3 regions of the Vibrio profundum genome follow, and region 2 is predicted to be linked to each of the others. Evidence: predicted binding sites of a transcription regulator. Region 2 holds the regulator's gene; each other region holds the start of a gene.
The links. The regulator PurR, encoded in region 2, represses purine synthesis genes. The targets are predictions, from matches to a motif close to TNANGNAAACGTTTNCNTNA.
Positions count from the first base shown of each region.

Region 1: a site for PurR is predicted at 3,653-3,672, ahead of L4C34_RS09835 (NCS2 family permease). Genes of this name have one in related genera too.
Region 3: a site for PurR is predicted at 4,554-4,573, ahead of L4C34_RS15340 (phosphoribosylaminoimidazolesuccinocarboxamide synthase). Genes of this name have one in related genera too.

Region 1 covers NZ_JAKJTA010000009.1:28,129-38,804, reverse strand. Annotated here, with positions in the region: gene L4C34_RS09850 (hypothetical protein) at 1-322, opposite strand, end outside; gene L4C34_RS09845 (LysR family transcriptional regulator) at 601-1,500, shown strand; gene L4C34_RS09840 (glutaredoxin family protein) at 1,636-1,866, shown strand; gene L4C34_RS09835 (NCS2 family permease) at 2,066-3,448, opposite strand; gene L4C34_RS09830 (OmpA family protein) at 3,868-8,688, opposite strand; gene L4C34_RS09825 (TolB-like translocation protein) at 8,685-9,749, opposite strand; gene L4C34_RS09820 (hypothetical protein) at 9,753-10,676, opposite strand, start outside.
Region 2 covers NZ_JAKJTA010000003.1:463,573-474,248, forward strand. Annotated here, with positions in the region: gene L4C34_RS02090 (MFS transporter) at 1-286, opposite strand, end outside; gene purR (HTH-type transcriptional repressor PurR) at 489-1,493, opposite strand; gene torD (molecular chaperone TorD) at 1,693-2,349, opposite strand; gene elyC (envelope biogenesis factor ElyC) at 2,508-3,371, opposite strand; gene cmoM (tRNA uridine 5-oxyacetic acid(34) methyltransferase CmoM) at 3,428-4,207, shown strand; gene mukF (chromosome partition protein MukF) at 4,222-5,559, shown strand; gene mukE (chromosome partition protein MukE) at 5,540-6,271, shown strand; gene mukB (chromosome partition protein MukB) at 6,268-10,676, shown strand, end outside.
Region 3 covers NZ_JAKJTA010000016.1:49,360-60,035, reverse strand. Annotated here, with positions in the region: gene L4C34_RS15370 (DUF3334 family protein) at 1-539, shown strand, start outside; gene L4C34_RS15365 (DUF2786 domain-containing protein) at 826-1,509, shown strand; gene L4C34_RS15360 (J domain-containing protein) at 1,802-2,833, shown strand; gene L4C34_RS15355 (hypothetical protein) at 3,091-3,282, shown strand; gene L4C34_RS15350 (GNAT family N-acetyltransferase) at 3,433-3,906, opposite strand; gene L4C34_RS15345 (SulA-like leucine-rich domain-containing protein) at 4,055-4,459, shown strand; gene L4C34_RS15340 (phosphoribosylaminoimidazolesuccinocarboxamide synthase) at 4,675-5,778, shown strand; gene L4C34_RS15335 (bifunctional diguanylate cyclase/phosphodiesterase) at 6,030-8,525, opposite strand; gene gyrA (DNA topoisomerase (ATP-hydrolyzing) subunit A) at 8,818-10,676, opposite strand, start outside.

The DNA.
Region 1 (10,676 bases), on a different contig from region 2:
ACGGGCCAAATAGTGATGTGGTTGGCGGATAGTTAGCTCCAGTCACAATACCTACAACGAAATCGGTCACACCCCACCATAGCCACGCTAAGCCAATCGCGTAAGTAATTACTTTCGGGCGAGTCGCAAGAAGGTAGACGACGAACGGAGCACACAGCCCGACTAAAGCGTCTTGACCTAGAGGGATAACCCAAGCCGAAGCCATCAAACTGCCCCCGAACGCATCGGTCTCACCCAAAAATATCAATCCTAATACTCGGTAGGTCATCCACGAGGAGATCACTAGGATAGCTGTTAACCCAGCCGGTCGTGTTTGATTCATTTGTCTTTCCTTCTTCTCAACACCTTATACAAGATGCTTAGCTGGAGATTACTGGTGCACCGTAAAGTTACTCACTCCTGATTTCAGATAATAACTACGGCAGTACCACTTCTTACTTCTATTTTTTCCAATTTATTTCTATCGTGAGATTGGCGATTAAATGCAATTGTGCGGTTAATGCCATTCCCAACTGACGTAACTATATAATGTTTTTTTTCTTTGATAATCGGGGTAAACGAGAACATACTGTTGGGTATATCCAACAATAAGGATCCTTGATGGATTTGAATTTAATTCAAATATTTGCCTTGGTGGCGGAGAACCAAAGTTTTACCAAAGCTGCAGAAAAGTTAAATATGGATAAATCGACCACCAGCAGCAAGGTCACCCAGTTAGAAACAAACCTCGGCGTACGTTTGTTAAACCGGACCACTCGCTCTGTCACCCTGACCGAAGCGGGAGAAGGCTTCCTACAATATTGCAATCAGATCATGGATACGGCTAAAGAAGCGCAGCAATACACCATGACCCTTAGAGACGAAGCCACGGGAACGTTGCGAGTATCAGCGCCCAATACTTTATCTCGCCTGTTCATCAGTGAACTCCTTCAGCCATTTATGGATGATAATCCTCATGTTGTTGTCGATTTTGTGTTGGGTTACACCAGTGTTGATATGGTACGCGATCAAATCGACGTGGCGCTAAGGATTGATGTAGGAAGCGCGGGATTAAAAGATTCAAGTCTCATTGCACGCAGGCTAACCCGTATGAAATTGGGCTTGTTTGCATCGCCTTCTTATTTAGATCAAAAAGGCAAGATTGAATCGAAAGAACAGTTAATAAATTCAGACATCATCGAATTCTCCCGTGGCCAATCATTCGAGTTCATGCGCGAACTCCTAGAAGATCCTGCGGAACAAGCAAAGTTGCAAAGCCGGATTAAAATCAACGATATCTATTGCGTTAAAGAAGCGGCTATTTCGGGATTAGGAATTGCGATACTCCCTTTGCTCACTGCAAAATATGAAGTAAGTGCAGGGGAGTTGATTCCCGTTTTACCTGATATCAAGCTGCCGACCATCGACTTGTATGTGGTGTACCCCAACAAACGCTGGATGCCAGCCAAACTAAAGATATTCCTAGAGCACCTGTCCGAACTCGATATTGATAGCCAATAAACGCTCAGCGAGTGAGCTTATTACTAGAATCCAGCCCAAGCCTTTCTCACCATAGCGCTAAGCTCAAGAATTTGTCCTATTGGCTATAAATTCGTTATAATCCCCCACCTCAGAGTCAATGAAATGGTAACCGTGATGACAAGACTAGTCCTATACGTAAAAGATAAGTGTGCTCATTGCAAAGATGCTCAGCGCTATTTAGATGAAAAAGGCTATCAGTACCGCTTAACCAACGCAAAGATGCAACGAGGACGTAAAGAACTGGATGCGATTGGCGCACGTTCATTACCGGTCTTGAAAATTGGTGATCGCTACATGATTGGATGGGATCCTAAGGGATTCGAACGCATGTATAAAGGTAACTGATTCTAAACCCCTTTCGCCCCTCTTCTCACAATGCTGGAAACACTTTTCCTTCGAGGAATACTGCGAAGCATTGAAAATGGCTTAAGATCATAAAAAGCTCCTTGCTTACGCAAAGGAGCTTTTTTCTATGTGACGCTATATTAGCTAAGCAACTGACTCAGCTAAACCATTAAGCTATTAAGCCAATTTGCTAAAGCAGTTAGATCGCCCAACCGCCAGCGTAGAAGCCCACTAAGATAGCAGCAATCACGACCGTTCCGACATTGAGCTTTTTCCAATCCCCTGAAATCACTCGGCCAATCACTAACCCAGCAAAACCTAGCATAATACCTGTCACGATATTACTCGTCAGCACGATAAATACCGCGCACAAGAGGCCAGATAGCGCATCTACTGAATCATCCATGTCCAACTTAGTCACGTTGCTTAACATGAGCAATCCAACATACATTAAGGCAGGCGCAGTGGCGTAGCTCGGCACCAAATAACTCAGCGGAGCGAGGAACAACATACCTAAGAAAAGAGCGCCAACGACAGTTGCCGTTAAGCCTGTTTTACCGCCCGCTGCCGTTCCAGCCGCTGATTCAATATACACAGCAGCAGGTGCGCCGCCCACAAAGCCAGCCAGAATACTGGTAACAGAATCAGACGTTAACGCCTTACCACCATCAATAATTTGATTATTTTTATCCAGCAAGTTTGCTTGGCCAGCAACCGCACGGATGGTGCCCGTCGCGTCAAAGATAGCCGTCATAACCAACGCCAATACACTTGGAATCACCACTGGAGAAAGCGCGCCCATAATATCCAATTTACCTAGCAGTGAATCATTACCACTACCAAACGAAGGCATCGCAAACAAACCCTTGTAGACAACTTTAGGATCGAAAATCAAGCCAAAGATAGAAATCGCGACGATGACTAATAGAATACCGCCCGGCACTTTGCGTTTTTCAAGGCCAATGATCGCCGCCAACCCCACGATAGACATAATTACAGGAAGCGACATGAAATCACCCAACGCAACAGGCAGACCTGCTTCTGGATTTTTCACGACCAACCCAACGCCATTCGCAGCGATAAGCAGCAAGAACAAGCCAATGCCGATCCCAGTACCATGCGCCACACCATAAGGTAAGTTAGTTAAGATCCACTGACGAATGCCCGTAACCGTGATAATAGTGAACACCACACCCATTAGGAATACAGCGCCAAGGGCAACAGGAACACTAACGCCCTGCCCTAATACCAAGCTAAACGCGGTGAAAGCCGTCAAAGAAATCGCGCAGCCAATAGCCATTGGTAATTTTGCCCAAAGCCCCATCAACAAAGAACCAAATGCCGCGACTAAACACGTAGCAATAAATACCGCGCCTTGATTAAAGCCTGCCGCACCAAGCATATTTGGCACAACAATCACCGAATATACCATCGCTAAGAAGGTCGTTAAGCCTGCAACTACTTCTTGTTTAACGCTACTACCACGCTGAGAGATCTTAAAGTACTTGTCCAAGCCACCGCCCTGCTGGCTACCCGAAAGGGTTGAAGCCTGATTAGAGTCAAACGAGTGATTTTTCGACATTGTTATTGTTTCCTTGAAAACTATCAGTGTTGTGAATTGCACCACCGCTCACTCACGTATTTAAAACAGTTCATAACCAACATGAGTGGGTTAGTGATGTAGCACACGCGATAAACGACAATTTTTAATCGATTAATATTCAACAATGCCAAACACGTCGGCACCAGAACTGAATAAATAGACATATTTTGAAGGCTGAAAGAATACAGCAAACGATTGCGTCAATGCTAGGAAAAGTTCTCTCTTGTCATATTTTTTTGATTTTTTGCGTAAATATTCAACGAGAAGTATGCAATAAATAGAGCATTACTAATGTGTTCGACTGAAAAACAAGCTGAAATTGGAGAGGATAATAAGGGAAAAAGATAGAAACAGAACCTCAGAGGTCGAAAGTCGAACTCTGAGGTTCTGTTGTAGGATTATACTTGCAATAACTCTACTGAAGGAGCTTGAGTGGATGTTTTGTCATCTTCTATCCATTTTTTCAGCCAAGCGCTTTTTTGTTTGGCATCCAATGTACTCCAATAATGATAAGCAGATAGATTCTTAGCCTCAGATTCATTGATGTCACGGCACCAAGGCATTGTTAGACTGTCAAACGCTCCAGAAGGTGGCAAAGAAAGTGCCAATTCTGGTACAGGGAACGTTGAATTTACGTTTGATTGGCTTAGCTGAGAGATTGACAAGTCCATCCCTTTTATATGACCATTACTATCTATTATATCTCCAAATGGACGTAAGCCTTGAACAGGACTACCATTCGGTGCCATGTAGGACAAATCACACTTCATTACATAGATATGCTTCTCAGAACTATGCTTCAATACGCTGTTATAATCCGCACTTTTCTGCTCTATCTCCCTGACTGCTGCTCCTATAAAGTCTGATAGGCCATACTTCGACAGTTGAGTACCATCGCTTTCTTCATGAGCGAGCGTATAAGAAGGAGACATAGACATACCATTGTATCCTGAGCTCGACTCGCTATAAGTCTCAGACTTTGTCAGAGCTAAAGCTCCACCATAATACATATCGGTGTGACTAATAACCCCGTCCTCGCAAAATTGAAACGTTACCGGACAACAATCACCGTCCATCGCCATGGCGGCATAATCATCTCTTGCGGTTTCATCTCCGAGCACCGCGATATACACAGAAAAATCCTGCTCTTCTTGCCAAGAAAAGTGGTCGGTTAGAGCCTGAATTGACCACTCTGAAGCCATCTTAAACTCATCACCTATTTTAAGCCCGGCTACTGAGAACATATTTCCAGACAAGATACTTGGCGTATTATCTTTCCTTTCAGATGCTTGGCTCATTACAAAATCTTCCACCAAAAAATCAGAATCATTTAGGTGCGTTCGATATAGATACTGGCCGGAGTAACTATGAGTTTCAGTCGTTTTATCAAACACGCCGTAGCTTATCAGTCGATCTTCAATTGAAACCCAATTTTTGATATGTTTTTCTAAGCGTTGACCAACCTTTATTGGTGAATAAGGGTAGCGTACAGATAAAGGTACACTGCCTAGTCTCATTTCATAGATCATTGACTGCTGGAAGTTACTGACTACCCAATACTCAAATTTACTTTCCCCATATATTACAGCCGCTATTTCATCCAGCCAACTCGCCGAGCAAAGAGGCTTCAGGCCATGCATCTGATAGCTACCAAAGCAGAAAGTAGGTTCAAATTCCATTCCACTAAGAATATCGGTCGCCCCACCTTTTCCTTGACCATCGAAATAAGATTTTATATACCCGTCTGGATCGGTAAAGTGGTCTTGGGAGACGTGCGTAAACATCACTTTAAACGTTGGTCCATAAGTGTCGAATACCGCACCAGTGGCAAGATAAGACAGGTCATGCACAAATACGGACTTGCAATTTTTGGTCGCTTTTTCGGTTAAAACCACCTGAATTTTAACTCTGTCTTGCGGCCCTAAACGTCCCCGCCAAGGAACATATAAAGATAAGCTATGCTCCATCCATTTGTCGTATGTTAGCCACTGATCAGTTTCTGTATCAAACACCAGCAATCGACAAAATCCAATATCATTATCTGATATTTTTTTCGGAGTGAAATCAAAATCGCGGCAAAATTGTTCCAACGCATTATTTACCACAGATGGTGTACCACCTGTGTCTTGATCTTTCGGTTTATCTAGGTAGAGCGCACTTTGAACCGGAAAACCAGTACAAAATGCCCCAGAAACTTTGTCGGAAAAATCAAAACTCACTCCCCTACTGGCCATATAAGCCAAACTGCCAGCCGTTTGCTTATATCTATTAACCCAGTTTACTGCCAACGTATTCCCTTCATAAAACGTCAAATCCCAATTGTCACTCATTAAGTATCGTTGGATAAAATCGTTTACATGATAAGCTTCAACCAAATCCCCAAGCGTTTGAAACAATTTCTTTTCACTTGAAATAATCGCAAGTAGCTCAATGAGGGAATTAAGAGCATAAGCCCTTAATAAAAACCGCTTCATCAACTCTTTTTTATTTGATGAACTCTTTAAATAGTTTGCGAGTTGATCTGGCTCAATCGTCTCAGTTTGAATTGGCTGGTTGACATTCTTATATTTTTTTAAAATTTCTCTATTAATCTTCGCTAATGTATGAATACCATCTTTGCTTGTAAGTTGTTGCTTAAATGCATGATATACACCACCGCCCAGTGTGGAGTCATACAGTTCTGCCGCGGTATCCAATATTGCCAGATCCGATTCTGCAATTAGATACCATGCCGCATACGGTGCTAGCGGCGTGAATAAAGCAACACTCACCAATGCTTGGCAAAGCTCTTTAATAAGCTCTGTTTCATGCTCCTCCGCCGCAACCAAATGCGCTTGCCACAAAAGGTGTAATTTTTCTAACTTTGCTGATCCTGTTCTGCTTGGCGGTAAACTTAGAGAAAACTCTGGAATCAATAGCCGAATAACCACTCGGCGATCAACCGCTATATCTGCTGAATCCGAACGATCGTGGGTATCATGATAATTAGACTCCTTCCCACGTAGCAGTTGACTTTTCCCGAAATATTTAACGTTCAATCTTTGGGATAGTTCTTCTTGTTCCGCTTCATTCCCAACGTTACCGTCTGGGTCAAGTATGAGATTTTTGATATGTTCCGCGCGTGCTTTGGATACTTTAATATTGGCTTCTTCTGTCCCAATAACCCCCGCGTGCCCTTCAATGACTACTTGATAGTAAGGGTGATCTTCCAGTAGTTTTTTCAGATTTTCACATATTTCACGGCAGTCACTATTTAGCGGCTGCACTTCATTTTCTAAATGTGCCGAGTTAAACTGGAAATTTAACTGTATTGCGATTCCTCTTTGATCGACCGCAATATGTGCATCTTGACCAAGTTGATCCTGCAACAACTTAGCTTTATTCTTCCACTTGTCTTTATCATCGTATTTGTTTACAAACACAATTTCCTCAAGATAACTGGCTACCAAGACTTCCAGCTGAGCAAACACATTATCGGCACTATCTACCTCTTTTTGCTGTGCTTTATACTCTCCATGCGCCTCTTTAATGCTAAGATAAGTCTCCATGGCAGGTAAGCCTCGCTCAAGTAGTGCACCGCTTTCCCAAGAACTAGAGATATGACCAAATGCTCGCTCCAATGACACCTCTGTCGCTTCATTGGCATCACGTCCAATTGTGTACATACGTTTTAGATAACTATCATCCATCACGTAGTGGCGAAACACCAACTTAGAACTTTGCGCCCATGTTATGTTTCTTCGGGCGAGTATCTTAGCTTTATTATAAGTCGCAAGCGCCTCTTGTCGCACCGCAAGCGCTGGTGCAATTGCCATCCCCTTCATAATGAAATCAGGAACATACGCCTTATCAGTGGCATCCCATAATGCGGCACCAATAGTTTTAGCGATATCGCCGGCAGAACCTCCACATTGAAGTTGATTCGACAAAGCTTTTTGCTTTAGTGAGCCATAGGCCGAGTTCACAGTATCCACCAAAGAAAATACCGCGAGCCCCGGTTCACCTTTCACTTGCTTAGTCAACCCTTGGGTCACAAAGTCGCTATAAGCTGGCAAGCGCGACGGGAATTGCTGAATAATGAGCTCTTCCAATGTCAGCATATCGCCACACACACAAGCCATTTTCCCCACACCCGGACTGTCTTGAAACACTAGTTTTTCATGCAGTTCATAAGTATATAAGTTTTGTGGCTGTTCACCTGAATTTTTAGCGACGTAAGCCTTTTCAACATGGGCCTGTTTCACACTTTCGGGCAGCTTTAACCCATCTTGCTGATGAAATTGTTCGTATTCCTTTTCCCAGAACTGGACGCGTACAAGGTAAAAGCCATCACCGACTTGTGTGGGATCAAAGCTGAAAAATGCGCTAGGCAAACCCTCTATATGGGCACCGTCATCCATAAGCTTTTTATGAGTCCCGACGACAATTGTCGCCAACACTTCTTCCCCAGAATCATGAGTTCCTCCAGGAGAAACGTCCTGAAGAGGACGTACTAATGAAACCTCCGAACCAGCGTACAGTGGATCGCTAAATACCACTAAACAGGCATGCATCCTCGGCAGCATAAAACCCTTAATTGGTTTATCTGGCATTTTCAGCTTATTTTCACGCCACTCGTTATAAGCTATTTGTTCCGTATCCAGCTGCTCACCAGCGAGTGCTTGATATGCAGGCGCCAACTGTGACGGAAGAACCTGAGTCATCACAAACTGTGCGCCACTAAGGCTAGGTTCGACAGTGGTAGCAAAATCTCTCAAGTTGTCGGCCAACGTTTCTACATCTGCCGCGCCTCCATTTTCTCCACCATCCCCAATCATTTGCGCCAACAAGTTAAGCGGTGGAAAACTAAGCTCATAATTAACGCCCGGTTGAATCGTCTCCACTCGGCTAGAGTGATGTAACACCATAGGATCAGCAGAACTCGGGCTTTGCCCTTGCTTTTTAACCAGCCGCTCATCACTTGGCTGGGCTAAACCAAGCTCCATTAATTTGCCTTCTATGTTGGTACCCCAAAGATATTTATCTTTAGCGCCACTTAAAGCATTGACCATTACGGGTGTAAACGGAATTGGACGTACTTTGCCTACTAACTGTTTTTCTAGAGTTAAATCGTTTTGTTGATTCCAGAGATCAAATGATTTGTTACCGCCTGAGTCTTCAGTAGCATGGAACTGTGCACCCAAAAGATAAAACTCATTATCATATACTCGCCCCATCATTTCGCCCCTTTAAACCACATCCCGTTATTCGAAAAAGCATTATATAAACTGATAGGTGCAAGTGTCCTATTGTGCCCCAATGGTCGCCATGACCAAGCTTGCATAGTTTTATAGTCGCGAACTTCCATTACTGTTGCGTGAAGGTTCGCGTCACCAAAGCGGCCATTTACGCCCAGAATATAGGGCATTTCTTTGCGAACTATCGTTACTTTTCCAATTTTATTATCGACGAAGAATGTATATTTTTTTGACCGAGCCCATGCATATTGTCCTTTGGGAGAAATAGAACGATACTCTGCCGCAGTTGTTTCAGTAGGCAGCCCTAAACCTCTGGCCCAAGAAATAACCTTTTCTTGCTGTCCACTCTTTTCATCTGTCTGGTTTAGCGCAAAATCTGCAACAACAATTCTCTTTCCATTATATATAATCCCCGTATCTGAAATACGAAAATCCACCTTAGTCTTCTTATGAGTTTTCACATCCCACTTGTAAACATCATGAACACTAGTTCGGTAATATAAGTAGCTGCTATCTTCTGCCCATAAAAATCCAATCGGACCACTATTTGCCAAATGATACGTTTTCTTAGTTTTAAGGTCGTAAACTGCCTTACCCGTGCCCCAATACCCATACGCTAAATAGCGATTATTCGGAGAGCGCGCCATTTTTCCGGCCCCTTCTGTATCTATATTGGCATTATCGGTAACCAGCCTTAGATCGGTACCATCCGTTTTCATACTCCATACCTTGGCGCGTCCTTCATATTTTGTGTAATGAGGGTCATCAGAAGCTAAATTTGCCCAAAAAAACTCCACCCTGGGCAAATCATATGAGCTGGCATCATTGAGATCTTCTCTCGGCCATTCTTTGGCACGATAAACGTAATACACCGGAAACTCTCGCACCTGCCCAGTGAACGCCCAGCCTTTGGCCGTACCTCCTTTGCTTTTCTCCATCATGTAATAATTATGCTTGCTTACATAAGTGCGGCCGTCATCTTTTTTGGGCCCGCAACCAACCAGCATTAATACCGCCGTCGCGACGGTTAGAAACTTTTTCATGATTTATCCTAATAATTCTGAAACGGGAATGGCGTCTTCCAGCACAATATAATGTTGCGTACCTGTACCAAGATCGCTGTGAGCCGCACGCACTAACTGAACTTTATCGATTTCTGGTGGTGGAGAGGCAAAGTTCAGCAATAAGTAACCTTCTTCATCTTTGGGTGCGGTGCGCAAATACGCCTTAGAAATCCAACCTTTGTCTTGATTACGGATCGCGAAAAAGTCATCGCTCTGGTCGACATTCGGCTCCCAAAGGTAACGTATTTGTGGCCTTCCTGCCCCAGTAAGCTTGCAAGCTGCTATGTTGCATTTAGCTAAAGAGTTCAATTGCGCTGCGCCTTTCGTTTTCTGATCGGTAGGTTTTAACGCGCAGATAACTTCTCCAGATTCAGAAAAGCTGTGTGCGGAACTATAAGAAGCAAGCTCTGATAATTTAATGGCGTGGCTGGCTGGGTCACTTTCCAGATCAGAGACTTGATCAAGCGTGAGTGGTTTCACGCTGTAATGGAGATACAGTTCTTGCTGGGTCTGACCTTTGATTTTATAAGGCACCCAAACATGTGGCATTGGCATCCCTTGCGCGATACGCTCCTCACCCGCGCCCGCTTTTGCTGGGCTCGGCTTAGTGGCGACAGTCATAGGCTCGAGATCAAGCTCAGGAAAAACTACGTCGACTTCTTCTTCTGTGAAGCCAAACACTCGGCTAGTTTGGTTGTGCGGCAGTGTGCCAGTAAACACTTTCACACCGTTTTGTCTGAGCTCGAACGATTCGCCTCCCACATAGCCATCTGTAACCAGCGTATTACCATCAACGTCGACATGGCGAGTCTGCTTAGTGGCTGCTGGATCTTTCCCTCGGTAATACCTAAGGTCAATATCTGAAAACTGTTGACGATGATCAACTTCCAGCTCGCGCCACACTTT
Region 2 (10,676 bases):
TATTTTGTGCAAAGGCCGATAAGAGTGCCCCGGTATCGACAATCAAAAACGCGAGTAATATCGCTTTCTTCCTGCCATAGACATCAGAATAAGCACCATAAAAAAATTGTGATATTGCCGCACTCACCAAGTAGATGACAATGAGTTGTTTGGTTTGGTATTCACTTACCGACAGCGATTGCATGATATAGGGAAGGGCAGGATTGAGCATATCCATCCCCATGAGCCCAATCACCAATATGAAACAAGAGAATAGAATCGTGTGTTTTTGCGTTGTATTGAACATAATAATCGCGAGGAGTGAGTAGATAGCTGTGCGATATTATTAACGAGAAACAAGTTTTTTTCTGGTTGTGCTTCTCAGTATTGAATCGCACGTAGAATGGGGCGCATTTCTCAGGAAGATTTGGCGTGCCAGGTAGGATACAAAAATGCCCGACTAGATTAGCCGGGCATTCAGTTAAAGTATTTCAAACGTTTAACGGCACTTAGCGAATATCTTTTACCGTATTGCGCACGACTATCTCAGGCTGCATTTCGAAGACACGTTTTTCGTGTTTTTTATCCTTGATGCGTTCAAGTAGAATTTCGAATGCGTTTTTACCCACTCGGCGCTTAGGCTGGTGGATAGTGGTAAGCGGTGGTGAGAAATATTCCGCTAACTCAATATTGTCATAACCAATAACTGACATATCTTCAGGCACTTGTATGCCTTTTTGCTGCAAACGACTAATTAAGCCAAGTGCCATGGTATCGTTAAAGCAAAATACCGCTGTTGGCTTTTTATCCATGACTGCAATTTTATCTGCCGCGAGCACGGCCGTGTCGCATTCAAAATTGCCTTCTAAGATCCAGTCCTCGTTAACCTTAATGTCTTTCTCCGACAATGCGCGTTTGTAACCTCGAATGCGCTCTTGGCAGGCCGCTTTTTCTATTTGTCCGCTTAAACAAGCAATATCAGTGTGGCCGTTATCCATCAAGAATTTGGTCGCTAAATAGCCACCTTCTTCTGAGTTATCGATGATTTTGTCAGCTTGTGAGCTCTCAGGGCCCCAATCCATCACGACTTTTGGAATATCTTTGTGTTGGTCAAGCATCTCACGCAATTCTTCAGTTAGGTCAGAACACATCACCAACATACCGTCAACGCGTTTCTCAGCGAGCATGCGAATATAGTCGCGCTGCTTTTCGTAGATCCCACCAGTGTTACACAAAATCAAAGTGTAGCCTTGACGGTAACAGTAGCTTTCAACACCATCGATGACTTCAGAGAAAAACAGGTTCGTCGACTGAGTGACTAGCATCCCGATAGTGCGTGTCGTGTTGCATTTTAAACTGCGTGCGACCGCGCTTGGCGCGTAGTTGAGTTCTTTTACCGCCGCTTGAACTCTCTCTTGCGTGGTTTCAGCAACAAAACGAGTCTTATTGATTACGTGTGAAACTGTGGTGGTTGATACGCCAGCGAGGCGTGCAACGTCTTTAATGGTGGCCATTGTTCTGTCCTATTATTTCTGCCACATTTATTTGGACGGGCAGACAGTCCTACATACAGCAAAACCGCCAAACTACGGCGGTTTACATAATTTCATCATCTTTTTCTCGATTGCGTTGCCGATTTTAGTGTGCCTGTCTTATTACCGCAACAGAAAACCACGCTCTGACTTTGTTTATTGGCTTAATTTGCACGGTATTTTACAAACGCTGTTTAGTCGCGAGGTATTCACAATCCAGTTCAAGGAAGCAAACTAACAAGCGTGCGATCGATGCGTAGAAGCCAAAGCTGTCTTTGTGATTGAGTTGCTCTCTAAAGTCATATAACCAAGACAGCAAATAACGGCGGATAAACATCTCTTGTTCAGTGAGCGCTTCATTGAAGTGCGCCAGTTTTTCGAGCTCGTTGGAGCGAATAATTAAATTGCCAAGAAAGTCGAGCTCATTAGAGATGTGATCGGCAGGTTCTTTGTTGGATGGGTCGACAGTGACATAGTGGCTGGCCATCAAGGCCACAATCTCTTGGGTCGAAGTATGTAAAGAGGGGTTGGCCACGTTACGGTAATGAGATGCGCAGGTGGAAATGACGTTCTGATTCGAACTGAGGAATAGGTCGTTAAAGTCTGACGCTAGCACAATTTGCGCATCTTCCATTGTCCTCAACTGGTTGATGCAATGGAGTAAGTCGTCACTGGGTTCCGTAAGAATGGGAACCTCTCCAAGCCCTTCAACAAAAGTTTTAAGTTCGTCGCTTTGATACTGATCTAACTCAGTCTCAGACAGCTCCCGCACAAAAAGCCCCGAGATCCACCAATAGATCTCGGCTCGCTTTTCATTAAAGGCTTTTAACTCATCCATGGCGGCCACTTCTTGCTATCCATGCTTATATTTTAATCAATAAATGAAACTTTGCTGGAATGTCGGTGCATTCATGTCTGAGGTGGGAGATCAAACAGGGCAGCGATTAGACTGCCCATAAAGTATATTGCGAGATAATGGCTGGGCTTAAGTCGCCATTAAAGTGAGGTTTCCGGGTCTTTTGGGGTAGCTTCGGTATAGTCAGTTGCCACCCAATCCCTTAGAGATTGCCACATCAACCCCAGCTCTTCGTGCCAGTAAGTCTCTGTTTGTTCGAGGTATTTAGCTTGGGGTGTATATTTTATCCATGCCTGAGAAATATGCTTTTGCGCTAAATAGTTAGTGGGGGCAGGCAGAGGGTATAAACCAGCCGAGTGAAACTCATTCAGTGCACGAGTCATATGACTTGCAGAAGTTACTAGCACCATTTTTTTCTGCTTAACGAAAGCGGCGGCTTGCCTAGCTTCCTCCCAAGTATCCTGTGCAGTTTCAAGCAGAATGATATCCGTTTTTGGCACACCGAGTGATAGGGCGACTTTCGCCATCATTCGAGCATTGCTCACTTCTGAACCCGCCGCGTAGCCTGACAGAATCAATTTTGAGCCTGGGTACATACGCATAACGCGGATGCCCTCAGCTAAGCGCATCAAGCCTGTGCGACTTAACTCGGAGGTAGGTGGGATCTGGTCATCGACCACGTGACCGCTGCCCAAAACCATAATGTAATCGATGTGCTCGTCGACGGGAAAGAAAGCACTGTGTTGCCGTTCTAAGGGCATAAGCAAACGAGTCGAAACGGGTTGAAAGGAGATTAAAAAGATCCCTAATAAAGAAAATAGCACCACTAAACAGCCAGACTTTCGCCGAGTGGTAAACATGATTAGCATCAGCCCGAAAAAACCCAGTAATAGCATCGCGGGTAGGGGCATGAGTAAGGAAGAAATTATTTTTTTCAGCACAAACATACTTAAATAGTCCGAAAAATCACCAATTGAAAGGAAAAAGAAACAAACTTTCTTTATTCCTGCCGTTCATATGACAGAATAGCAGCACGATTCGCTATAATAACGTAACGCCTGTGACAGAAGACCGCAATTTCGACGATATTGCCCACAAATTTGCAAAAAACATCTATGGCTCTGACAAAGGAAAGATTCGCCAAGCTATTGTTTGGGAAGACTTTACTGACATACTTTCTGCTCTAAATTGCGAGAATGCAGCATTGCGAGTTCTGGATGCTGGCGGTGGGCTAGCCCAGATGTCGCAAAAACTGGCTAAACTCGGCCATAAGATTACACTGTGTGACTTATCAAGGGAAATGCTTCAGCTTGCTAAGCATGATATTGAAAAGCATGGTCTTATGGAACAATATCGTTTTATTCATGCGCCTGTTCAGTCGATTGCTGAACATTTAGACGATCCTGTCGATTTTGCCATGTTCCATGCTGTCATGGAGTGGCTTACCGATCCAAAACTTGCGCTTGATACCGTTTTACAACAAGTAAAGCGGGGCGGTGTTGCGTCTGTTATGTTCTACAACCATCATGGCTTAGTGTACAAAAACGTTATGTGCGGCAATATTCCTCATGTACTGCAAGGAATGCCACATCGTAAACGTTTTAAGCTTCAACCACAGCAAGGATTGTTGCCAGAAGATGTGTATCGATGGATTGAAGACGCAGGCTTTGAAATTTGTGGAAAATCGGGCATTCGTTCGTTTAGCGACTACATAGGGAATGTCGAGTACATGGGTGACTACACATTTGATGATGTGTTGGCTCTTGAAAAGCAACTATGTAGACAAGAACCTTATTTATCATTGGGCCGATACATTCATGTCTGGGCCCAAAAGAAGTAACTACAGGAAAAAGGATGAGCGAAGAGACTCAACGAGTCGCTGATCAGCCTATTGAAGAGTTGGTCGGCTGGATTAGACAGCACGATTTCTCCTTACACCTCTCAACAGAGCGCTTGGCATTTTTGATAGCCCTTGCGGTTCTGAGCAATGAAAGATTTGATGAAGAGTTGGGTGAAGGGGAGCTGCACGACGCATTTTTGTTTGTAACGCGCATGTTTGAAGATACGGGCGAAGCCTCGATCTTTAGAGCAAACAATGCCGTCAACGAAATGGTGTCGCAGCGTTTGCTAAGCCGTTTTACCAGCGAAGTGACGGAGGGGGCAAGTATTTATCGATTGTCTCCACTAGCCATTGGCATTACCGATTATTATGTTCGTCATCGCGAATTTTCTAAATTGAAACTCTCGATCCAGTTGTCGATCGTAGCGGATGAGATGTCGAAAGCGGTTCAAGCTGCACAGGAGGGCGGAACTGTCGAACATTGGCAGAAAAACGTCTATGGCGTGCTGAAATACTCAGTCAATGAAATTTTTGACCAAATCGATCTTAACCAGCGTGTGATGGATGAACAGCAACAATCTGTTAAAGAGCAAATTGCTGAGTTGCTGCACAAAGATTGGCGTGACGCGATCAACAATTGTGAATCGCTACTGACAGAAACTTCTCACACACTGAAAGAGTTGCAAGACACCCTGCAAGCCGCTGGGGATAACTTACAAACTCAATTGTTAGATGTGCAAGAAGTGATCTACGGCAACGCTGAATTAGAGTTCGTCTCTGAGTTGCTGTTTGGGTTGCAGATGAAGCTCGACCGTATTATCAACTGGGGTCAGCAGGCGATTGACTTGTGGATTGGCTACGATCGCCATGTGCACAAGTTTATCCGAACTGCGATTGATATGGATAAGAACCGTGCCTTTAGTGCGCGCTTGCGTCAATCCATTCAAGATTACTTTGATGAGCCTTGGTTCTTGACCTTTGCGGATGCAGATAAGCTGAGTGACTTGCGCGATGAAGCCCTGGTGCTACGCGACGATGAAGTGACTGGGCAAATGCCACCAGAAGTGGAATATCAGCAGCTCGAACAAGTAGATGATGAACTGTCTAAGCGCATTTCCGATATGTTGCAGGCTCATAAAGAGAAATCTGCCGCGATTGACTTGGGTTCAGTGCTTAAAGATTACTTGTCGACCCATCCTCATACTCATCACTTTGATCTAGCACGTATGGTGATAGATCACGCAGTTCGACTAGGTTATTCAGGCTCAGACTATCACGCTGTGCAACCTGACTGGCAATCGATAAACGAATTTGGTGCAAAGGTACAAGCCAATGTCATTGACCGATACTAATGAATACATGCCTGACAATCTTGTGAAGGCAATCTCCAACCCTCTTTTTCCTGCATTGGACAGCATGTTGCGCGCGGGGCGTCATGTGTCAACGGAAGATCTGGATAACCACGCACTACTGGCAGACTATGAAATAGAGCTTGCTCAGTTTTACAAACGCTACAACACGGAACTTGTTAAAGCGCCCGAAGGGTTCTTTTACTTGCGACCGCGTTCGACTTCTTTAATTGGTCGCAGTGTATTGTCTGAATTAGACATGCTGGTGGGCAAAGTGTTGTGTTTCCTCTATTTGAGCCCAGAGCGTCTGGCGCACGAAGGTATTTTTACCAATCAAGAGCTCTACGACGAATTGCTGCAATTGGCTGATGAAAACAAATTGATGCGCTTAGTGACTAACCGCGCGACAGGCTCTGATCTGGATAAAGAAAAGCTGTTTGACAAGGTAAGAACCTCACTGCGTCGCCTGCGCCGTTTGGGTATGACCATCAATATTGGTGAAACTGGCAAGTTCCGTATCAGTGAATCTGTGTTCCGATTCGGCGCTGATGTTCGCGTTGGTGATGATGTGCGTGAAGCTCAGTTGCGTTTGATTCGCGATGGTGAGGCCGTCGTGCATAGCAGCCAGCCCGATCAAGGTAGCTTGTTAGAAAATCAAGAAAGCATTCAAGAAAGTGATAGTGAAGATAACTCAGCGCGAGAAGGTGAATTATGATTGAACGAGGTAAGTATCAATCACTGACGATGGTCAACTGGAATGGCTTTTTCGCACGGACGTTTGATATCGACAATCTAGTGACCACCTTGTCCGGCGGTAATGGTGCGGGTAAATCGACCACAATGGCGGCCTTTATTACCGCCTTGATCCCCGATCAGAGCCTATTGCACTTTCGTAACACCACAGAAGCGGGCAGCTCTCAAGCTTCAAGAGATAAAGGCTTGTTTGGTAAGTTGCAGCCAGGTGCATGTTACGCTGCGTTAGAGGTAGTGAACTCTAAACAACAAAGAATTATTTTTGCCGTCAAGCTACAACAAGTAGCAGGGCGAGATAAAAAAGTTGATATCAAACCGTTTGTGATTCAAGGGCTTCCGAACAAGTATAAGCCGACGGATATACTGATTGAAAACGTGTCTGATACTCACGCACGAGTGCGACAGCTGACGGAGATTAAAGATTCAATAGCTGAACTTGACGGTGTGTATTTCAAAACCTTTACTTCGATTGTTGATTACCATAGCCAGATGTTTGAGCTAGGTGTGGTGCCAAAAAAACTGCGCAATAGCAGCGATCGCTCGAAGTTTTATCGCCTGATTGAAGCCTCATTATATGGCGGTATTTCAAGCGCTATTACCCGCTCTCTACGTGATTACTTGTTGCCACAAAATGGTGGCGTGAAGAAAGCCTTCCAAGATATGGAATCGGCACTTCGTGAAAATCGTATGACTTTAGCGGCGATCAAGACAACGCAGTCGGATCGCGATTTGTTTAAGCATTTGATCACTGAGTCGACCCATTACGTCTCAGCAGATTATATGCGCCATGCGAACGAGAGACGAAACAAGCTTGAGAAAACGTTATCGCTGAGAACAGAACTACAAGGGGCAAACACCACCTTAGTTGAGCAGACCACTTTGCTTAACCGTATTGGTCAAGACCTCAACTTGCTAGCGGAACAAGAACAATCGTTAGAGCAGGATTTACAAGCCTCCAGCGATCATTATCAGTTAGTGCAGACCGCGCTACGTCATCAAGAGAAAATTTCTCGCTATCAAGAAGATCTCTTCGAACTTAGTGAGCGTCTTGAAGAGCAAGCGATGGTGGTTGAAGAAGCGCAAGAGCGTGTATTGATGGCCGAAGAGCAATCGAGCTTCTCAGAAGAGGAAGTGGATAGCCTGAAAAGCCAATTGGCCGATTACCAACAAGCGCTCGATGTGCAACAAACTCGAGCCTTGCAGTATCAGCAAGCAGTTGAGGCGCTCAATAAAGCCCAGCAGAGCATCGATGACGATACGCTCAGCGTGGAGAATACGGCTGAACGCATTGCTGAAATGAAGCAGCAGGAAGAAAAGAAGACGGCGAACCTGCTGACGCTTAAACACAAGTTGGATATGTCTTCCGCGGCATCACAACAGTTTGAGCGAGCATTCTCTCTTGTTAAGCAAGTGGATAACAAAGTAGAGCGCCGAGAAGCGGCGCCTCACGCGAAAGCCATGATTGGTCAAGCAAGAGAAGCGAAGCTGCTAGCGCAAAACGAACAGCAATGGCGCGCTCAGTATCGAGAAGTCGATCGCTTAATTAAGCAAAAGCAACAAGCGGTACATTTCGTTAATGAGTATCAAAGTCAGCACAACAGCCGGTTAACCGATGAACTGAGCGTGGAAATGGAGCGTGAGCGCCATGCCGCTAGAATCGATGAGCTGGAAGTGTCGCAGGAAACACTACGTGACACGCGCAGTGAGCAACATCGCCTAGATACAGGGTATCAAGCTGAGATTACGCAACTAGAAATCAGAGCGCCAGCTTGGATCATCGCAAATGACGCGCTAACGCTGCTACGAGATCAAACAGGCAAAGAGCTTTGTGATAGCCAAGCCGTGTTAACTGAAATGCAGCACACTGCCGACAGAGAGCGCTCAGCATCGATTGAAAAAGACAAATTAGCGACTCGCCGTAGCGATATCGAACAGCAAATTGAAACCTTAGCTTCCCCAGGTGGTGCCAATGATCCGCGTTTGAAAGGGTTAGCAGATACCGTCGGCGGTGTTCTGCTGTCTGAGATCTACGATGATATCGCCTTAGAAGATGCTCCGTATTTCAGCGCTATGTATGGCCCAGCTCGTCGTGCCATCGTGGTTTCTGATTTGGCTGGCATTAAAGAGAAGCTGATCGATCTCGATGATTGCCCAGATGACTTGTATATCATCGAAGGTGACGTAGATGCATTCGATGACAGCAGTATGATGGCCGATGAATTGGACGGCGCGGTGTGTGTGCAAGTCAACGAGAGGCAGCTTCGTTACTCACGTTTCCCAAGCATTCCTTTGTTTGGCCGCGCGGCACGTGAGCAGAGATTAGAAAAACTCCGTGAAGAGCGCGAAGAACTCGTCGAGCAACATGCGAAAGCGGCGTTTGACAGCCAAAAACTTCAGCGTCTCTACCAAAGTTTTAGCCGTTTCGTTGCCAAATACATTCAAGTGGCGTTTCACCCTGATCCAGAGCAAGCATTGCAAAATGTGCGCGATAAACGCAACCAAGTGCTCCGCGTCTTGGCTGAGCTCGATGGCCAAGCCCAGCAGCAGCGCAGTCAGCTAACGGCGAGCAAACATGCGATCAGTTTGATTGATAAGCTTGCCCCTAGTATTGAACTTATCGCCGATGATACTTTGCCAGAGCGTCATGCCGATCTAGAAGATAAGTTGGCCAAGCTTGCTGAACAAAAAACATTTTTGGCCAATCATGCCAAAGCATTGCAAGAGCTTGAATCTTTGGTTAATGCGCTTGATGTGGACCCACAGCAGTTCGCCAGTATTGAGCAAGAATATCAGCAAGCAGACCGCGAGCTTAAACAGCTCAAGAGCCAGATGTTTTCGCTATCGGATTTAGCTGAAAGACGCCACCACTTTAGCTACTCAGACTCGGTTGCCATGCTCGATAAAAGCAGTGAACTGAGTGAGCAATTAAAACGTAAACTGGTGTCGGCTGAAAGTTCGCGAACCCGCAGTCGTGAAGAATTTAAACAAGCGCAGAGCCAGCTAAGTCAATATCATCAAGTGTTGGCCTCGCTAAAAAGTGCGCACCAAGCCAAGCAAGAAACGGTTCAAGAATTCCAATTGGAAGTGCGTGAACTGGGCGTGGTCGCGGCCGATGAAGCGACATTGCATCAGGCGGAGTTACGCCGCACTGAGCTGACTCAAAAATTATCTCAAGTGCGCACACGCCGCAGCGAATATGAGAAAACCACCACCTCTACCGAACTGGAAATGAAAGGTTTGCTCAAACGTGCCAAAGCGGCGAAAAAGGAATACATTGTTCTGCGCAAATTGGTCGTCGAATCTAAATCGGGCTGGTGCTCGGTGATGCGTTTGGCCCGTGACAGCGACGTAGAAAGCCGCTTGCACAAGCGAGAGCTGGCTTATATGTCGGCGGGTGAGCTGCGTTCGATGTCGGATAAATCTCTTGGTGCGCTGCGCCTTGCGGTTGCCGACAACGAGACGCTTCGCGATGCGCTACGTTTATCGGAAGACAACACTAAGCCAGAGCGAAAAGTCCTGTTTTATATTGCGGTGTATCAGCATTTAAAAGAGCGGATTCGTCACGACATCATTCAAACAGCAGATCCAGTTGAAGCGATTGAAGAGATGGAAGTGGAACTGGCTCGCTTAACAGAAGAGCTCACTCAGCGTGAAAACCGTTTGGCGATCAGCTCTGAGTCGGTGGCTACCATCATCACTAAGACCATTCAACGTGAGCAAAACCGCATTCGTATGCTCAACCAAGGCCTATCGAACATTTCGTTTGGTCAGGTGAAAGGCGTGCGTTTGAACGTGAAAACACGCGAGAGCCATGCAGTGCTCTTGAGTGGTCTTTCGGATCATCAAGCCCAGCATAAAGACCTATTTGAGAGTGCGCGCTTTACCTTCTCTGAAGCCATGGCGAAGCTGTTCCAACGCGTGAACCCGCATATCGATCTTGGCCAGCGTTCTCCGCAAATCTTGGGCGAAGAGTTGCTTGATTATCGTAACTATCTAGAGCTCAGCGTGGAAGTGAATCGCGGCACCGATGGTTGGTTACAAGCCGAGTCGGGCGCACTATCAACGGGTGAGGCGATCGGTACTGGTCAGTCTATCTTGCTCATGGTGGTGCAAAGCTGGGAAGAAGAATCCCGCAGGCTGCGCAGTAAAGATATCGTGCCATGTCGTCTTCTGTTCCTAGATGAAGCCGCACGCTTGGACGCTAAATCAATTTCAACCCTGTTTGAATTGTGTGAGCGTTTGGATATGCAGCTACTCATTGCAGCTCCTGAAAACATCAGCCCAGAAAAAGGTACTACCTACAAACTGGTGCGCAAAATCTTCAAAGATCACGAACACGTGCATGTCGTGGGGCTACGCGGCTTTGG
Region 3 (10,676 bases), on a different contig from region 2:
ACTATGGCTGTTTTGTCTTATTCGATGGTGGCTTCTCTGGGCTGGTTGTGATCAATTTTGCTGCGAAAGCCGCGTTAGAGCTCTATACAAATTACATGCGTAATATGGGTATTCCAGAAGAAGAATTGGCAATTCTTCACACTTCCGATGAGGTCGGCGACGTGTTGGGCGAACTCATGAACCAGTTAGTCGGTGATTTCACCAACCGCATCAGAAAAGAGCTGAAAACCGATATTACCCAGAACCAACCTAAAATGCTGTCGCTGAACAAACAAGTCATCTTATCTGTTGACACTAACTTAGATAGGCCGCAAGTAAGAAGAGTGACCTTCTCAACGAGAGGTAACAACATTTTTTACCTTGAGCTAGCCATGGACAAAACTGAATTTATCCAACTTGAAGAGTTCGAGGTCGATGAAGATGAAAGTCCAGATAGCATCTTAGAGCAAGCTCAAAAGAATCATAACGCTGAGAAACAAGCCAAAGTCGAAGCAAAACCTGACTTATCCGACGATTTACTGGATGAACTTGGTATATAAATCAACCTACACGCAAAAGGCGCCAACGCGCTCGCCTCTTGCGTGTAGAGCTTAACACCGTAACTTATATAGCTATAACCTGCAGTGTTAGCCTAAATGAACGCATTCGATGACAATGCCCCATGTTCTAGGAAACGATTACTTCAATCGTCTAATTTTGGTAAAATATCATATAAAACAACCAGTAGAAAAATCACTCATTACTCTATTCATTTGCTGCCCTTTCCATTTTCATCGAAAAACGTTAAACTGGCTGACTTGATTATTGATATGCCTAGCCCCATCGATGGATAAACAAAAAGCCCTTAAAAAAATCGCCAAATGCCTAGAATTAGGTAATTCAGCCAACGTAAATGAAGCAGCTAATGCCATAAAGATGGCTCACCGCTTGATGCTGAAGTATGGCCTTGACAAAGACGATATCGAATTTATCAAGATGGGCAAAACGCAATCAACACATCTACTGCCTGCAAACATTGGCTCGACTCTCCTTCGTGTCATACGTGGCATCAATACGAAATTTGGTGTTGAAGCAGTATTGCTTAACCACAAAGGCCTCAAACGAGTCGAATTTATTGGCGAGGCTGACCGAGCAATATTTGCGGCCTTTGCCTTTGACATCATTTATCGAGAACTGAATGAGCACACTGGCAAATTTAGAAACAGTTTCGCCGGCACGGGGACTTCTTCACTCGAAGTATCAAGACGAGTAAACTCATTTGTTTCCGGCTGGGTTGAAGGCGCTTTAGAAAAGTTACCGATAATCGCACCTGACGATGAATCTAACAATAAAATTAATAACTACATTGATAAAGAGTTCGAAAATATCGATAGGGAAACCTTCAAACAACAGCTGAAAGAAGCCATGAAAAATATCACGGCGGATTACGAAGTTGGGCTGAAAAAAGGCCGTAAAGTCTCTGTCAGTCGTCCAATCGATGGTGCCCAAGCCCCAAAAATGCTCCGTTAACGAGTTGTTGTTGATAGCGAAAGTTAATACCGAAAGCCCACAGCGCAAGTTGCAAAGGTGCTTTCAGTAACTAAAGGCCAACAGATAGTTCGTAAATAAAAGCCGTGAGTCTCTGAAGAAAAGTTATAAACTAAAGCGCTAGTTATAGCTTTTCTATCACACCTACCAATCATCCCCTCTCTTTCTCCCTTTTGGCGTGCGATATGCCAACATATGAATACAAAGTTAGCCTACCTGCTTCTGATTGAGTCATAATATAGTTTTGGCGGTTAGCCTAATTGATGGTGGTGTTTTGAAACGGATTTTCATTCAACTTTTGGTATTAACTAGCTTTATATACAGTCATACCTTGTTGGCCGATAGTATCCAATCGCTAATGCTGCAGGCGGAAGAGCATAAGCCTATAGCGCAATACCAACTCGCCACGCATTATGAGCAAGGGAAAGAAGTTCCAGTTGACCTAAGTAACGCGTTCTATTGGTATAAACAAGCCGCCGAAAACAACTATACCCCGGCAAAGTTTAAAGTGGCTGATTTCTATTTAAATGGTCGCGGCACCAAGAAAAGTATCCCTCAAGCACTCTTTTGGCTCACAGATTTAGCCGTCAAGGGCAATGAAAAAGCTCAGCTAAGCCTTGGTAGAGTCTATGAAAGCATTACTCAGTCACCCTCCCCTATTGATATGGCCCAGCTTTGGTATCTCATTGCATCTGAACAAAATCAAGCCGCTGAAAAGGCGTATGCAAAAGTATTAGAAAACAAATATAACGCTCGGCGCGCAAAACAAATGACCTACATTGCCCAGCTCAATGCCATCATTCCTGAAGATCCTGAACTTAACGTTCAGCTTAAACCAACACCGAAATCGACTTTCGCACTCAGTTTGGTCGGCCACTCAATAATATTTATAATCGTCGTATCTCTTTCATCGCTGTTTCTGTTGAGACGCAAAAAGCTAGCACGCCCTACAACTCAGGCCAAACCCACTATCCAGCCTGACCATCAAAAAATAATGACTGACCAAGCCAGAGTGATCAAACAACAGAAAAAACAACTTGAAACTCTATTCCGAGAGCTCAAGAAACGCTCTACAAATTCACCTTCCTCCCCCCCAACTCAAGAAGGAAAGCCGAACAAACTACAAATGGCGTGTGCAGTCCTTGGCTTCAAAACGGGCCAGATTCCTGACGAAAAGAAAATTAAAACTCGTTTTAAACAACTATCAAAGGTTTATCATCCCGACATGAACGGCAGTGAAGATGAGATGAAACGATTGAATGCAGCGTTTAAAATCGTCGTGACATACAAAAAAAGTAATCCGTGATTGTCTACGGGAGTAACAGATAGGTCTACGCAAGTAACAGATTTGTTTACGTGAACAACAGATTGCCTACATGGGTAACATGTGACAACGATCCTGCCAGAAAGGACAACCACTTATCTAAAATCGGCTCTAGTACACAAAATTGAGCAAGCAATCGATCCCATTCTCAATTGACGCCCTGAGTGTTAACCCAAGTTAAATACCTATGACATAATTGAGTTGTAATATCATGGAAAACATCAAGATAGAGGGAAGATATGTTTACAATTGAAGGAGTTTGTGACTGGTGCAAAAAGCCTAGCCTGTTAAAAAAACACGATTATTTGGATGGGAAATCAAACCTATCTTGCAAGCAATGTTACGAACTCGCGGTACTCGATGTCCGACAATTTAACCTCGGTGAATTGGAACAAATCAAACGAGAAGCTCAATCTACACCGGAACACTAACGAGTCGCCCCCCAACGCCTTTGAAAACAAACCCGCCTAAGGCTCAACCACTTTGAGATACGGCCTACGTGTGTTTTAAGATTGAGGGCTTTAGATCCTAGAGCTTCCCAAACATCGTTAAAAGGTAGACAGACCTCAAAGCTAGAAACATTAACAATACTTTTCCATGACCTCCAAATCATAACTTTTTCCTCGGTATGAATAGATCTCAGACTCAATGGCTGTCGTTTTAAACCCCAGCGAATGATAACAACGCTGCGCTGCTCCATTTCCTACAAATACGCCTAAGCTAAAGCGTTCACTCCCCAACGTTTGAATAGCTCGAGCCATCAGTTGCTCTAGCATAACTCTTGAATGGCCTTGCCCGCGGAATCCTTCCGCTATATACACTCGACAGATCCAGCAATGTTTATCCGTTTCCTTATAAAGCTCAACAAAGCCTATATGATTCCCATCGACTACATACAAGAAAGCAAATACTTCTGGTTTTCTGACGTGCTCAGCGATTTGCTCAATGGTGAGAGGATACTGGTAAGTTTGCCCACTCCAGTAAAGATCAAGGTCATCGTTGTTTATCCATTGAAGTAATTGAGGGTAATCTGCTTTCATAAAGGGCACCAACATTGCTTATCTCTTTATATATCCCATTAATATTTATACAATAACTTCACAGCAATTTCTATTCGATTTACTTTTTCCAAATTAGTTCTTGTACTGAAGATAAAAAGGAACTACTGTTTATGCGTACAGTATGTTTATAAGGACAGTATTTATGCACTCATCACAGCAATATTCACCACAGCCTTATTTTCCACAACCTTATGTGCCGCAAACTAGCTCGCTACAAAATAAACCCAGCTACCCTGGTAAGTTTCGCACCTTAGATCATACTTTCATTTCGCAACTAGAAACACTTTCCGAACAGGACCAGTGGATTTTACTCACAGCCGAATGCCCAAGACTCAATCATGAACAGCTTTCCCAATCAAAAGTGAGCTTCAACAAAATCATCCAAATGAAGCCTTCGCATTCTCAGTCAGAGCTGCAAATTGTCATTAGAGCTATTAAAGCGGGTAACGCTAGCGCGGTCGTCGCTTCGGATAACATCGAGTTGGTCAACCAAGGTTTGTTAAAGCGCCTAGCCAAACGCCACAGCTGTGAAGTTTTCTTTGTTTGACACAGTATTAGCAATACCTAACGAAGCCTGTGGCTTAAGCAAAAGAACTGTCATCGAGTCATTACTCTGATTTTTATATACAGGTGAACACGCCCAAAGCAAACGTTTGCTTTTTACTGGCGACTTCTCATAGTTCTGGTATTATGCGTCATACTTGAAGCTTTCAACTAAGCACTGCCTTAGTTTCACCCACGATTTTAGATAGGATTATGTCGATGAATCTCGCTGACCAAGTTCTCGCCGTTAACGATGATCTGCCCATCCGTACTCATAAACCTGTACACAGCGGTAAAGTTCGCTCTGTATACTGGTTGAGTGAAGAAGATAGCCAACGCCTTATCAAAGAAAAGGGTTACGATGTCGCACCCAATGCGCCACTTGCCATCATGGTTATCAGCGATAGAATCTCAGCGTTTGATTGCATCTGGCACGCAGAAGGTGGCTTAAATGGCGTTCCGGGAAAGGGAGCAGCTCTCAACGCTATTTCCAACCATTGGTTTAAATTGTTCAAAGATCACGGTCTTGCAGATAGTCATATTTTAGATATACCGCACCCATTCGTTTGGATCGTACAAAAAGCGAAGCCTATTAAGGTTGAAGCGATTTGCCGTCAGTATCTAACGGGCTCAATGTGGCGAGCATACGCAAAAGGCGAACGCAATTTCTGCGGCATTGACCTCCCTGATGGCTTGGAAAAAGATAAAACCTTACCAGATATACTGGTTACCCCGTCCACCAAAGGCATTTTAAAAGGGATCTCAGGTGTTCCTGAAGCCGACGATGTGAATATCAGCCGTCGTAATATTGAAGACAATTTTTCAGCATTTAACTTCTCAAATACAGAAGATATCGATCTATACGAAAAGTATTTGAAGCAAGGGTTTGGTGTCATTTCTCAAGCGCTTGATGAAGTCGAACAGATTTTTGTCGACACTAAGTTTGAGTTTGGTTACGTCAATGATGCCCAAGGCAATGAAAAGCTCATCTATATGGACGAAGTGGGCACGCCAGATTCATCGCGAATTTGGGATAAAACCGAGTACCAACAAGGAAATATCGTCGAGAATTCTAAAGAAGGCTTCCGCCAATTCCTTCTCAATTACTTCCCCGACCCAGATATTCTATTGGACAAAGATCGGATGCCAGAACGTGAAGCCTTAGCGAAAGACAATGCGCTACCACAAGAATCACTCATGGCTCTCTCGCGTACTTACATCAATATTGCTGAAAAAATTACAGGGCAAGAAATCTCCATTGCCGGTAACCCAAAAGCAGAAATCATTGAGATCCTAAAAAGAGATTATGGATTAGTGGATTAGTGGATTAGTGGATTAGCGGATTAGCGGATTAGCGGATTAGCGGATTAGCGGATTAGCCATATTTTTACGCTGAAACCCACATGATCGATATGCCGGCTTCTTAGTCGGCATTTTCTAGCCCAAAATGCAGCTGTATCTAAAGAGCTAAAATCGCCTTATCTGGAAGTATAAAACGGATAGATCTCTGTCGGGGGCTCCAGCGATAGAATAATGGGCCATGCATAAGAATAAATCACTCATCTATAAATAGATTAACTTTTATGGCCTGAATATTTACTCACTAACTTCTCTAGTGATAATGCTGGATCAAATAGATAACCTTGTAGTTCATGGCACCCTAGCTCTCGTAATCTATCTCTCTGCTCAACATTTTCGACGCCCTCCGCTACTATGTTCAACCCCATAGATAGGCCAATTAATACAATTGTTTTTATTAGGGTATCATCATGTTCATTAATGCCTATACGCATGACAAACGCCCTATCTATTTTGATCTCTGTTATCGGGAAAGAATTTAGATATCGGAGTGACGAATACCCTGTCCCAAAGTCATCTAGGGATATACCAAATCCTACCTCATGTATCTTAGACAATACTGAGATTACTTTATCTAAATCTTCAATAATTACATTCTCCGTTATTTCGAACACGATAGAACTAGGTTGAGTGCTTTTTTCTTTCACCGTTTCCATAATCATGTCGTAAAAATCGATGTGTAATAATTGTATAGGCGATATATTGATTGATATCTTGATGGGATCAGCTGCTGCAGCGTTAAACTCATGAAGTCCATCACACGACTTTTCAAGTATATATTTCCCAATAGAAACAATTAACCCTGTTTTTTCTGCTATACGAATAAAATCATCAGGTCGTACGGAACCAAGTTCAGAAGAATTCCAACGACATAACGCCTCAACGCCAAGGATTACCCCCGTCTTAGCCTCTAACTTCGGTTGGTAATATATAGATATTTCGTTGTTTCTTAGTGCATGATGTAGGTTTTCTTCAATAGAGAAATCGTATTGAACCTCGTCATTAATTTTATGGTCATAAAATAGAACCTGCCCTTTACCTTGCTCTTTAGAGCGGTACAAAGCGATGTCCGACTTGGACAATAAATTGGAAACTGTATTGCCATCGGTGGGAAATACAGAGACACCTATGCTACATGTACACATTACCACCGTATTTTCCAAAACAAATGGTTCGTCAAATAATCCTTTAATCAAATCTGCTTTTTCTTTTGCTTCTTCCTTCGAGGTAACTTGAAATCCGAATACAAATTCATCACCGCCGAAACGTGCCAGTACATCTTTTTTTCCACATAACTGTTTAAACTTATTACTAACAGATTTTAAAAGCTCATCGCCGACATGGTGGCCATATTTATCGTTGGTACGCTTAAAATCATCCAGGTCTACAAATAAAACTGCATAATACTCTTCAACCAGTTTGCTTAGCTGTATCCCTTTATGTATATTTTCTTCTAGCATGGTACGGTTGGGAATTAAAGTAAGCGTATCAATCATAGCCAATTCACGTAGCTTTTCTCTACTTTCCTCTAGCTCTTTGATATTTTCATAAATGCGTTCTTGATAAAGAGAAAATCTACGACCTATGAATTTACTTGCTCCGATAGATAATATAGCCAACATCCCAGTTAACATCACCAATATAGAAAGTATACGATATAACTGCTCCTGATTATTCCGTTCTAACTCAAGAACTTGTTGGTTTATTATACTTTCTATATCTGAGGTAAATACGCCTGTGCCGATTATCCAGCCCCATGGTTCAATCAACTTAATATAACTAAGTTTATCTGGGTTGCTGAGTCTTTGGGGCAAATAAGGGCTATCGTAACGAACAAAACCGGACCTCTCATCTGGATTAGCTTCAAGTTTCTCCTTAAAGAGGTTAAGTAAAGCTGCTTCTGTTGTTCCTATTATGCTTTTATCTTTATGTGCTAAGCCTTTTCCTTCCATATTCATGACAAATACATAGTTGTCATTTCCATAACGTAGTTCGGTTAACCACTTTAACATTCTATTCTTAATTTGTTCTTCTACATCAGCGGCATACTCCCCGGTTCCAATGAACCAATCATAAGGAGCAAAATGTTTTGCATAGCCAATTTTCTCAAACTCCAACTCTCCATGACCCGGCTTTCGATACCACCACCGATAAAATGCGCTACCATCTTCTGATGCTTTAATTAAATCGATATGCTCCTTGACGATGAATTTTCCCTTTAGATCCTGCACACCAATTTTTGAAGTACCCTCAATGTGGGGTAATAAAGGGTGCATAACGTTAACGCCATCCATTTGGAAAATAAAATAATACCCCCTACCTTCATTAAAACGGACGTCATATAACGCTTTTCGTATCAAATTAGTGACTTGCTCTTTAGGTCGATCTGGATTTGCATTGTAGATACCATTGACTACAGCGTAAGCCTCTTCGACGCGATATTTAATATCTAGTTTTAGAAGTTCAATGGTTAAACTTTTTTCATATTCAAGTTGTTGATATATATTATTAATTTGATTTTTTATAATTTTCTTTTGATTGGTGACAAAATCTTGTTGTAGGCCATTTAACAGATCTTGTGTTCTACGATTCTCCTCACGGATCAGAACCACGGCAATGATGCACATAAATATAAAAATTAAAGCTGCAGGCAATATTTGGATGCTTCTCAAAAGCAAACGTTCTGAATCTGATGTCGCCTGATTATTCATGTTTATCGAAGCCACCGAATTGTATTTGAAAACCGTCATTCCCGTTTATACACATAAAGTGTAGTGGATCTCTCCACACTATCCATAGGCAAGCAATGCGATCAGTTTTTGAATATGAAGATATCGTTCTTTGGTTAAGGGGGGGAGTTTTAGATAGAGGGTGATTAAGTTTTAGATAGAGTAGTGCGGATTGATAAAGCGAAGCCTAACTCCAAAAAGAAAAAGCCGAGCATTACTGCTCGGCTTTCTAATTAACCAGAATTCTTATGAAGTAGAATACGTTACGTAAAGTCTAGTCAGATGAACTTTCATCACTATCTTCGTTAGATTCAGTTTCGTTTTGTTCAGGTTTGTCAGATTCAGATTCGTTCTGTTCAACGTCAGGAGTTGATACTTCCGATTCTGGTGAATCATCGACACCCTCTTCATTTAGCTCGCACTCTTCGACTTCGTCGATACGCTGCAATCCCACTACATTCTCGTCTTCAGCAGTACGAATCAAAGTAACACCTTGAGTATTACGCCCAACTTGGCTTACTTCTGAGACACGAGTTCGAACCAAAGTACCAGCATCAGTAATCATCATCATCTCATCACCTTCGGCAACTTGAATCGCTCCGACAACTGGGCCGTTACGCTCTGAGACTTTAATTGATACTACACCTTGGGTCGCACGACCTTTCGTCGGGTACTCTGCTAGAGTTGTTCGCTTACCATAACCATTTTGCGTGACGGTAAGAACGTCACCATTATGTGATGGTACGATAAGAGAGACAACTTGATCTGCGTCTTCCGTGAGTTTCATACCGCGAACACCTGCCGCTGTACGGCCCATCGGTCTCACTTTATCTTCTGCAAATCGAACGACTTTGCCAGCTTTCGAGAACAGCATAATATCGCTTTGACCGTCAGTAATATCTACTCCGATCAACGAATCGCCTTCACGTAAGTTGACTGCAATCAAACCGTTAGAGCGAACATTAGCAAACTGATCAAGTGAAGTCTTCTTCACTGTACCATCGCCTGTCGCCATAAAAATAAACTTGTCGTCGCTGAACTCTGACACTGGCAAAATCGCGGTGATACGCTCACCTTCTTCCAGAGGTAGAAGATTAACAATCGGTTTACCACGTGCGGTACGGCTAGCAAGCGGTAATTGATACACTTTTAAGCGATACGTTTTACCGTGAGTAGAGAAACACAGAATATGATCATGAGTATTGGCCACCAGCAAACGCTCGATGTAATCCTCATCTTTCATTCGTGTTGCACTCTTACCTTTCCCGCCACGACGCTGAGCTTCGTAATCACTCAGGATCTGATACTTAACATAGCCTTCATGTGACAGCGTCACAACAACATCTTCACGAGCGATTAGCTCTTCCATGTCGATATCGTGACTAGCAGCAGTGATCTCGGTACGGCGAACATCACCAAACTGTTCACGAACGGCTTCTAGCTCTTCGCGAATCACTTCCATCAAGCGTTCAGTGTTAGCCAGAATGTACATCAGCTCAGCAATTTCTTCCAACAACGCTTTGTATTCGTCCAAAATCTTCTCATGCTCTAAGCCTGTTAGCTTTTGCAGTCGTAGATCTAGGATAGCCTGAGCTTGTTGTTCAGTAAGGAAATACTGATTGTCGCGGATGCCATATTGCTCTTCAAGCCAATCAGGACGTGCGGCATCGGTGCCAGCGCGCTCTAACATAGCAGCAACATTACCAAGATCCCAACCGCGAGCAGTCAGTCCAGCTTTTGCTTCTGCTGGCGTAGTTGCACGTCGGATCAACTCAATGATCTCATCTATATTGGCAAGCGCTAGCGCCAAACCTTCTAAGATGTGTGCACGGTCGCGGGCTTTACGCAATTCATAAAGTGTTCTGCGAGTCACCACTTCACGGCGGTGGTCCACAAAACACTTGATCATGTCTTTCAGGTTAAACAACTGAGGTTGGCCATTGTTCAGGGCAACCATGTTGATACCAAATGTCGTTTGCAGCTGTGTTTGCGCGTAGAGGTTATTTAGAACAACTTCACCAACAGCATCACGTTTACACTCGATGACAATACGCATGCCATCTTTGTCCGACTCATCGCGCAAGGCACTGATGCCTTCTACTTTCTTGTCTTTTACAAGTTCAGCAATTTTTT